DNA from 3 places in the Saccharopolyspora sp. NPDC003752 genome. Region 2 is predicted to be linked to each of the others. Evidence: riboswitches for the same ligand, from Rfam matches in the RefSeq annotation. Region 2 holds a riboswitch; each other region holds the start of a gene.
What was found. Region 2 has a riboswitch for cobalamin ahead of ACWEV3_RS27225 (putative cobaltochelatase). Riboswitches for the same ligand answer to the same signal wherever they lie in the genome.
Positions count from the first base shown of each region.

Region 1 (3,267 bases), on a different contig from region 2:
GGCATCCACCACCTCCACGTGCGGGCCGAGCTCTTCGAGCAGCTCGCGCGGCGCCAGGCGATCGGTGATCACCACGTCCGCGCGGCCCAGCAGCTGGCGCCCGCGGACCGTGATCAGGTCCGGGTCGCCCGGGCCGCCGCCCACGAGCGCGACGCCCGGCGCCGGCGGCTCGGACCACTCGTCGACCACACCGGTGCGCAACGCCTCCACGAGCCCGTCCCGCACGGCGGCGGAACGCCGGTGGTCGCCGCCCGCCAGCACCCCGAGCAGCAGCCCGCTGTGCTGGGCCACCGCGGGCGTGACGGCGGTCCCCTGCGAGGCGTCGTCGGCGCGGACGCAGAAGATGCGGCGCTGCTCGGCTTCGGCCGCGACCGCGGCGTTCACCTCGGCCCCGGTCGCGCACGCCACGACGTACCAAGCACCTTCCAGGTCGCCGTCGGCGTAGGGGCGCCGGTGCCACGTCAGGTCGCCCGCCTCGGCCATCGCCTCGACGGCCGGGGTCGCCTCCGGCGCGATCACGTCGACCAGCGCACCGGAGTTGATCAGGCGCGGGACCCGGCGCTGCGCGACGGTGCCCGCGCCGACGACGACCACCCGCTTCCCGGCGAGGTCGAGCCCGGCGAAGTAGTGCTGTTCAGTGTGCTTGGTCATGTCCGTAGTCCATGTCGGCTCCGCCCCGGCGAACTCGCCGGGGCCTTGTGCTCGGGGGCGCAGCCACGCGGTAGGCCACCTCGTCGTGGCTCACGATCACCGGCCTGACCTCGGGGCGCCACCTGGCACAGCCGGTGGACGCCGGTCACGCGCGTTCCGCGTCGTCGCCGCGGGCGGCGACTTTCCACCAGAGCGCGGCGCCGCCCCATACTGCCATGAAAGCGGCCAGCGTCAGATAGCCGAGCAGCTCGAAGTGGTCGCCGATGGCCGCGACCGGCTCCGCGAAGGACGCGCCGAGCTCCTGGAGCAACCCGGCGAGGACGACCAGCGCGACGACCGCGGCGAGCACCACCGTCAGCGCGGTGGTCGTCACGTTGACCCACAACCGCCGCAGCGGCCGCGCCAGCGACCACGTGTAGGCCCGGGACATCAGCATGCCGTCCACGCTGTCCACTGTGCACATTCCGGCGGCGAACAGCAGCGGCAGGCTCAGCACGGCGATCGCGGACAGGTGCTCGGTCGGGGAGACCATGGCGAGCACGGTGATCTCGGTGGCGGTCTGCATGCCGAGCCCGAACAGCAGCCCGATGCCGAACAGGTGCCAGGAGCGGGCCACGTTGCGCATCCGCCCCCGCAGCACCCGGGCGAGCAGGCCGCGCCGCCCGAGCACCAGCTCGACCTCGGCCTCGTCGACCGCGCCGCGGCGGGCGCGGCGCAGCAGCCGCAGGGCATCGCGCAGCACCAGCGCGTTGAGCACGGCCAGCGCGGTCAGGACCGCGATCACGATCAGGTCCACCGCCGTGGCGACCCGCACGCCGGCCTCCTCGGCCCACTGCTGCGCGGCGGGCCCGGCGATGAAAGCGACCGCGACGGCGAGGAAGAGCACGACGCTGGCGTGCCCGAGGGCGAACCACATGCCGGTCGACACCGGTCGCCTGCCGCGCTGCATCAGCAGCCGCGTGGCGTCGTCGATCACCGCGACGTGGTCGGCGTCGAACCCGTGGCGCAATCCGAGCAGGTACGCGGTCATCCCCGCGGCGGCCAGCCCTCCCACAGCGCCGAACTCCTGCTGCTGCAGCAGGTACGCGCCCCAACCCGCCAGGTGGAGCACTCCGACGGCGGCCAGCACGACCGCTGCTTTCCGGCGCTCGATGGCGCCCCAGCCGGCCTGCGGCCGACTCTCTTCGGCATCCCGAGACATGGGATATCCGACCTCCTGGGTTTCCCGCCCGAGGGGCTCGGTGTCCGCACGCCGCGGCGCGGCGCGGGGCCGGCGCGCAGTCTCCTGACTCCCGAATCGACGCGGCACCCCGGCCTTCCAGCTGCACGCAGCCGTGGCAACGAGTGGGGCCCACTCCCCGGTCACAGTGGCGGGACCGTCCCGGATTCGCACCGGGTTCCTGCACTGTCGGCGGCCGTATCCTTGCCTGCCCCGCGACCCGAGGTCAAACCCCGGGTGAAGCCGATCACGCGAAGGCCTTGTTTGGCGACGAGGGCCGGTTGGGTACGTCGCGCTTACCGGTCTGCGCGGCCGAACGGGGCAACCCGGACGGGTGAACACCGGTCTTCCGCTGCTCTGGTCGGCCAGCGCATGCTTGGGCTACGGCGACCTCAAGGGCCTGCGGGAACGCGGGCCGACGGGGACAGGAGGCGACCATGAACGAGACCCACACCATCACGCTGAACCTGCAGGTCGTGGAGGCGGGCGCGAAGACCACCGCCGACGTCGGGTTCACCACCCCGGGCGGTCAGGCGCTGCACGGGCACGGCACCGCGCGCCGCCACCCGGACGACCCGGAGGTACCGCAGATCGGCGACGAGATCGCGATCGCCCGCGCCCTGTTCGAACTGGCGCACAAGCTGCTGGACAACGCGGCCAGCGACATCGGCGAGCGCCTGCACCGCCGCGTGCACCTGCCCGCCTGACGCGGAGCCGGGGGCGTCTCCGACCCGCCGGGGGCGCCCTCCGGCATGTCTCACGAATGCGCTTCGACCACCTCGCGCGCCGTCTTCGCGACGAGGTCCGCGAGGTCGTCGTCGAGTCCGGGGCGGGCCCGGACCCGCAGCGGCGCGGGATCCAGCTGCGGGAGGTCGTCGCGCACCACCAGCCCTTCCAGGCGCGGCTTCGCCGACGGCAGCAGCGCGACGCCGAGGCCGGACCGCGCGGCCGCGAGCACCCCGGCCAGATCGGCGGCCTCGCACACCAGGTCCGGACGCCGGCCGATCCCGGTCACCGCGTCGACCGCGAGCCGCCGCGTGGTGCACGGCTCGTCGAAGACGACCATCGGCAGCGGCTCGCCGGGGCCCGGCGGCGCCCAGTCCGGTGCCGCGTACCAGTCCAGCCGGAGCCAGCCCGCGTCCCGGCTCCGCCCGCCGACCGACGGGTCGATCAGCAGCGCGATGTCGACGCTGCCGCGGTCCACGGCTTCCGCGAGCCGCGCCGTCCGGTCCAGGCGGAACCGCACCTCGAACGCCGGGAAGGCGGCTCGCATCCGGGTCGCCAGCTCGGGGAGCAGCCGGTCGGCGGCGTGCTCGGTGGAGCCGAAGACGAGCGTGCGGCGTTCCTCCGCGCCGAGCCGGCGCAGCGCCTCGTCGTGCGCGCCGAGGATGCGCCGC
Region 1 is NZ_JBSGJZ010000015.1:1,357-4,623, reverse strand. Features, by position in the region: gene cobA (uroporphyrinogen-III C-methyltransferase) at 1-651, opposite strand, end outside; gene ACWEV3_RS20570 (HoxN/HupN/NixA family nickel/cobalt transporter) at 797-1,852, opposite strand; cobalamin riboswitch at 1,930-2,054, opposite strand; gene ACWEV3_RS20565 (DUF1876 domain-containing protein) at 2,308-2,577, shown strand; gene ACWEV3_RS20560 (LysR substrate-binding domain-containing protein) at 2,628-3,267, opposite strand, start outside.
Region 1: another riboswitch for cobalamin. It lies ahead of ACWEV3_RS20570 (HoxN/HupN/NixA family nickel/cobalt transporter); the one in region 2 lies ahead of ACWEV3_RS27225 (putative cobaltochelatase).

Region 2 (3,267 bases):
AAGTCTTCGTCGTCGGGCGGCCGGTGCTCCGCGCCGGCCTCGGCCTCGGGATCGGGGAAGCGCTCGCGGTAGGCCGACACGACCGCGTTGACGGTCTCGGTGTCGTCGCCGACCGTGGCCGACATGACCTCGGCCACCTGGTCCCGGATGCCCGCCTGCGCCTGCCGCATGGTCGTCAGCACCGACTCCGCCAGACCCGCGCCGGACATCCGGCGCGCGTCGTCGGTGATCTGCAGGTCGGTGACCGCGCCGGCGCTGTCGACCGTCACCCGCACCACGCCGTCGCGGGACTCCGCGGTGGCCTTGACCGCCGTCACCTGCTGCTGCATCTGCTGGTAGCGGTCGGCCTTCGCCTGGATGCCGTCGGCCCAGCGCCTGATCTCCTCCTCGGTTCGCGCGCCGTCGACGCCGAACACCGGTTCGCTCACGAATCCCCCATGGCCGCTCGGCTCCCGATCTCGCGCAGGCTAACCGCGGTCTCGGCGGCGGGTCAGCGATTCGGCGCGAAACTGGCCCGATCAGAGCAGCGCCCGCCCGCCGGCGGCCGGAGTGGCGTTGACTACTCCCGGTGCTGGTGGATGCGGGTATTGAGACCTCGCTGTGATATCCAGGTAAGGGTGACCCTCCAGCCGCTCGCGACCGCCGTCCACCGCGCCTACACCGCGGACCTGGACGCCGAGGACTTCTACCGGATGCTGCGCCTGCGCGTCGACGTGTTCGTCGTCGAACAGGAATGCCCCTACCCGGAGCTGGACGGTCGGGACCTGGAGGAGACCACCCGCCACTTCTGGATCGACTCCGCCGACGGCTACGTGCTCGGCTACCTGCGGCTGCTGGAAGACCCCGACGGCACCTTCCGCATCGGCCGGGTCTGCACCGCCAAGAGCGCGCGCGGGCTGGGGCTGGCGCGCAAGCTGATGCGCGCCGCGGTCGCCGAGGTGCAGCACACGCCTGCCGTGCTCGCCGCCCAGACCTACGCCAAGGAGTTCTACCGCTCCTTCGGCTTCGTCGAGGACGGCGAGGAATACCTCGAGGACGGCATCCCGCACGTCGACATGCGCCGGGAGCCCCGCCGGCGGGCGTGACCGGTGCCACTCGGGACTTGGTGGTGATCGTCGCCGGGGGCCGTGAGCGTTTTGTGTCGCTATGGCAGCACAAAATGCTCACGGCACCTCGCCGGCCCCGTCGACGGGCTGCACGCCGCCCGCCGGTGACAGTCCCCCGCGGACCCCGGCCGCAGTGGTGCTGGTCTCGTCGTCGCCGCGGTCGGTTGGTCCGCCGGGCCGGTTCTGCGACGATGCACCTTGATCCGAATGCAAGGGGTGCGCCAGGAAACCGGTGGGAATCCGGCACGGTCGGCGCCACTGTGACCGGGGAGCGGCCCTCCCCCGCGAGCCACCGGGGCGACCTGGGAAGGCCGGAGGGGCGCGGTGATCCGGGAGTCAGGACACTGCCGCCCCTTGTTCCCGCCACCGGGGCGTCCGAACCCCGAGGAAGGAACACCGGCATGACCGCTGCCCCGCGCTTCCCCTTCTCCGCCGTCGTCGGCCACGACGACCTCCGGCTGGCGCTGCTGCTCAACGCCGTGCACCCGGCCATCGGCGGCGTGCTCGTCCGAGGGGAGAAGGGCACGGCGAAGTCGACCGTGGTGCGTGCGCTGGCGTCGCTGCTGCCGCCGCTCGACGTGATCACCGGCTGCCGCTTCGGCTGCGCCCCGCAGGCCGCCGACCCGCAGTGCCCGGACGGCCCGCACGGCTCCGAAGCCGCGCAACGACCCGCCCAGCTCGTCGAACTCCCCGTCGGCGCCACCGAAGACCGGTTGATCGGCTCGCTCGACCTGGAACGCGCCCTGACCGAAGGGGTCCGCGCCTTCCAGCCCGGCCTGCTCGCCGCCGCGCACCGGGGCGTGCTCTACGTCGACGAGGTGAACCTGCTGCACGACCACCTCGTGGACCTCCTGCTGGACGCCGCGGCGATGGGCCGCGCGCACGTCGAGCGGGAAGGCGTTTCGGTCTCGCACGCGGCGTCGTTCCTGCTGGTGGGCACCATGAACCCGGAGGAGGGCGAGCTGCGCCCGCAGCTGCTCGACCGGTTCGGCCTCACCGTGCACGTCGCCGCGTCGCGGGACGTGGCGACCCGGACCGAGGTGGTGCGCCGCCGCTTGGCGTTCGAAGCCGACCCGGCCGGGTTCGCCGCGAGGTGGGCCGGTGCCGACGCCGAACTGGCCGAGCGGATCGCCGCCGCCCGCGCCCGGGTGGACTCGGTGGACCTCCCGGACGCCGAGCTGCGCCGGATCTCCGCGCTGTGCGCGTCCTTCGACGTCGACGGCATGCGAGCCGACCTCGTGCTGGCGCGCACCGCCACCGCGCACGCGGCCTGGCGCGGCGCCGAGGCGGTCGCCGAGGAGGACGTCGAGGCGGCGGCCCGGCTCGCGCTGCCGCACCGGCGCCGCCGCGACCCGTTCGACGAGCCCGGCATCGACGAGGACCAGCTCCAACAGGCCCTGTCCGAGGCGGCGGAGCACGCCGACGACGGCGACGACGAACCGCCGGAAGGCCCGGACGGCGGCGGTCAGCCGCCGGAAGGGCCCGAAGGACCCACCGGGCCGGACGGCGGAGCCGACGGCTCGGAGGAGCGCAGCGACGACCGGGCGCCCGCGGAGCGGCCGCCGCCGGCGCCGGCGCCGGCTTTTCAGGCGCGGCTGCTGGAGGTGCCCTGGCTCGGCGACGGCGCGCCGGGGCGGCGGTCGCGGTCCCGGGCGCGGAGCGGCCGGACGACGCGGGCATCCACTGTGGAGGGTCACGGCATCCACCTGGCGGCCACGCTGGCCGCCGCGGCGCCGCACCAGGTCGCGCGCGGGCGCAGCGGCCCCGGGCTGGTGCTGCGCGGCGACGACCTGCGGCGCGCCATCCGGGAGGGGCGCGAGGGGAACCTGGTGCTGTTCGCGGTGGACGCGTCGGGATCGATGGCCGCCCGGGAACGGATGTCGGCGGTCAGCGGCGCCGTCCTGTCGCTGCTGCGGGACGCCTACCAGCGGCGCGACAAGGTCGGCGTGGTGACCTTCCGCGGCGACTCGGCGGAACTCGCGTTGCCGCCGACGTCCTCTGTGGACATCGCGGCCGCGCGGATGCGGAGGCTGCGCACGGGTGGCCGCACGCCGCTGGCTGACGGGTTGTTGCGCGTGCACCGGGTGGTGCAGACCGAACGGATGCGGGACCCGCAACGGCGCGCCCTGGTCGTGCTGCTGACCGACGGAAAGGCCACCGT
Region 2 is NZ_JBSGJZ010000023.1:124,795-128,061, forward strand. Features, by position in the region: gene ACWEV3_RS27215 (YbaB/EbfC family nucleoid-associated protein) at 1-428, opposite strand, end outside; gene ACWEV3_RS27220 (GNAT family N-acetyltransferase) at 618-1,085, shown strand; cobalamin riboswitch at 1,304-1,475, shown strand; gene ACWEV3_RS27225 (putative cobaltochelatase) at 1,508-3,267, shown strand, end outside.

Region 3 (3,267 bases), on a different contig from region 2:
ATTCCGCGTCGTGCGGCCGTTCGTCGAGCCCCAAGTCGTGGTCGAGCTTGGCGGCCTGCATGAGCGTCCAGATCTGGCTGCGGATCGCGGGCAGCTTCGCCGGGTCCATCGCCGAGATGTTGGCGTGCTCGTCGAGGAGCTGTTCCAGCCGGGCGATGTCGCCGTAGCTCTCCGCGCGGGCCATCGGCGGCACGAGGTGGTCGACCAGGGTGGCGTGCACCCGGCGCTTGGCCTGGGTGCCCTCGCCGGGGTCGTTGACCAGGAACGGGTAGATCAGCGGGAGGTCGGCGATCGCGGCGTCCGGGGCGCACGAGGCGGACATGCCCGCCGTTTTCCCGGGCAGCCATTCGAGGTTGCCGTGCTTGCCCAGGTGCACCATGGCGTGCGCGCCGAACTCGTCGATCAGCCAGCGGTAGGCCGCCAGGTAGTGGTGGCTCGGCGGCAGGTCCGGGTCGTGGTAGATCGCGATCGGGTTCTCGCCGAAACCGCGCGGCGGCTGCACCATGAGCACGACGTTGCCCGCGCGGACGGCGGCGAGCACGATCTCGCCTTCCGGGTCCTGGGAGCGGTCGACGAACAGCTCGCCCGGCGGCGGTCCCCAGTGCTGCTCGATGGCGGTGCGCAGGTCCTCGGGCAGCGTCGCGAACCAGCTCGCGTACCGGCGCGCGGGGATGCGGACCGGGTTCCCGCTGAGCTGCTCCTCGGACAGCCAGTCGCGGTCCTGGCCACCGGCGGCGATCAGCGCGTGGATCAGCGCATCGCCGTCCTGGTCCGCGACGCCTGGCAGCGCGTCGGGGCCATCCTCGGGTCCGATGTCGTAGCCCCGCTCGCGCAGCGCCCGCAGCAGGCGGACCGCGCTGACCGGCGTGTCCAGGCCGACGGCGTTGCCGATCCGGGAGTGCTTGGTCGGGTAGGCCGACAGCATCAGCGCCAGGCGCTTGTCCTGCGGCGGCACGTGCCGCAGCGTCGCGTGCCGGACCGCGATGCCGGCGACCCGGGCCGCCCGTTCGCGGTCGGCCACGTAGACCGGCAGCCCCTCGGCATCGTTCTCCTTGAAGGAGAAGGGCACGGTGATCAGGCGGCCGTCGAACTCGGGCACGGCGACCTGCGTGGCCATGTCCAGCGGCGACAGGCCCTCGTCGTTGTCCTCCCAGGCCTCGCGGCTGCTGGTCAGGCACAGCCCCTGCAGGATCGGGATGTCGAGTTCGGCGAGCGCGCCGACGTCCCACGCCTCGTCGTCACCGCCGGCGGAAGCGGTGGCGGGCTTCGTGCCGCCCGCGGCGAGCACGGTGACGACCAGCGCGTCCGCCCGGCCGAGCTGCTCCAGCAGCTGCGGATCGGGCGCCCGCAGGGAGGCGCAGAACAGCGGCAATGCCTGGCCACCGGCGTCTTCGATGGCCTCGCACAGCGCGTTCGCGAACGCGGTGTTGCCCGCCATGTGGTGCGCGCGGTAGTAGAGCACGGCGACGGTCGGGCCTTCGGTGCGCCGCGGGGTCCGCTCCAGCACGCCCCAGGTCGGGGTCTCCGCCGGCGGCTCGAAGCCGTGCCCGGTGAGCAGGATCGTGTCGGACAGGAAGCGGTGCAGCTGAGCCAGGTTGTCCGGGCCGCCGTGGGCGAGGTAGCGGTGCGCTTCGGCGCACACCCCGCCCGGCACGGTCGAGCATTCCATCAGTTCCGCGTCCGGCGCCTGCTCGCCGCCGAGCACGATCACCGGGCGCGGGCCCGCGAGCAGCGAGTCCAGGCCCTCTTCCCAGGCCCGGCGGCCGCCGAGCAGCCGCACGACGACGAGGTCGACGTCCTCCAGCAGCGGGGGCAGGTCGTCCACGCCCAGCCGCGCCGGGTTGCCGAGCCGGTACTCGGCGTCGGCGGCCCGCGCGCTGAGCAGATCGGTGTCCGAAGTGGACAGAAGTAGGATCATGCGGACCGCTCCTCGGCGTGGCGACCGGCGTCGCGGGGCCTGGGCGCGCGTGCGCAGCGCATGACGGCACCTCCCTCGGGGTCCTCGCCCCGGTTCGTAGGTCGCGGCGACCGGAGTCTCCTGGCTCCCGGATCAGCGCTCGCTCCGTCTTCCCGTCCAGTTAGGACAGTGACTTCCCTGGAGTCCGCTCCCCGGTGACAGTGGCGGGACCGCGCCGGATTCGCACCGGCTTCCTCCACCGTCGCCGCTGAATGCTGCGACCACTCTTCGCAACGGGGTGATCTTACGTCAAGCGGCGCGGGCATGACGCACGTCGCACCGCGCTTGTTTTGCGTCCGCAACTACCTGGGTCCGTAGTATCAGCCGGGTGTTGCACAGAGCCAGACCAGAGCGGGACGCGTGTCCCGGCGCGCTGCGGGTGCACGAGGCAGCCGACGGCGGACTGGCCCGCATCCGCGTCCCGGGCGGCGTGCTCACGCCGCCTCAGGTCCGGGCGATCGCGGCGGCCGCGGCGCTCGGCGACGGCGGCGCGGAGCTCACCTCGCGGGCGAACGTGCAGGTGCGCGGACTGCCCGCGGGAGCGGAGGAGGAACTCGCCGCCGGGCTCCGGGCGGCGGGGCTGCTGCCCTCGGCAACGCACGAACGGGTCCGCAACATCATCGGCTCGCCCTCGGCGGACGGCCGCGAGCTGGTCGACGTGCGGGCGGTGGCCCGGGAACTCGACGCGGCGCTCTGCGCGACGCCGTCGTTGGCGGACCTGCCCGGACGTTTCCTGTTCGCCATCGACGACGGCCGCGCGGACGTCATCTCGCTTGGCGCCGATGTCGGCCTGCTCGCGGAGCGCGCGGACACCCTGGCGCTGGTGCTCGCCGGCGTGGATTCCGGAGTGCGATCGACCCCGGACCAGGCCGCCGGCGTCGCCATCGCCGCGGCGGAGGCGTTCCTGGCGGAGAAGGCCGAGCAAGGGCTCTCGGCTTGGCGGCTGGCCGAACTCGACGACGGTGCGCGCCGGATCGCCGACCGCCTCGGCGCCGTCCCGGGCGGGCCGCTCCCGTCGAACCCGCCGGCGACGCATTCGCAGGTCGGCGCGGTGGAACGGTCCGACGGAACGGTCGGGGTGGTGGCCGGGGCACCACTGGGCCGCCTGTCGCGGGACCAGCTGGATATCATCACCGCCGCGTCCGACGCCGCGGGCGAACTTCGCCTGACGCCGTGGCGGACCGTCGTCCTGCCCGGCTTGCGGCTGGACGAAGCCGGTCGGTGGCTCTCGGAACTCGGCGCGCACGGCCTGCTCGTCGATCCGTCCTCGGCCGGTGCCGGGGTGACCGCGTGCGCCGGTCGTCCCGGCT
Region 3 is NZ_JBSGJZ010000015.1:7,070-10,336, forward strand. Features, by position in the region: gene cobN (cobaltochelatase subunit CobN) at 1-1,918, opposite strand, end outside; cobalamin riboswitch at 2,013-2,199, opposite strand; gene cobG (precorrin-3B synthase) at 2,286-3,267, shown strand, end outside.
Region 3: another riboswitch for cobalamin. It lies ahead of cobN (cobaltochelatase subunit CobN); the one in region 2 lies ahead of ACWEV3_RS27225 (putative cobaltochelatase).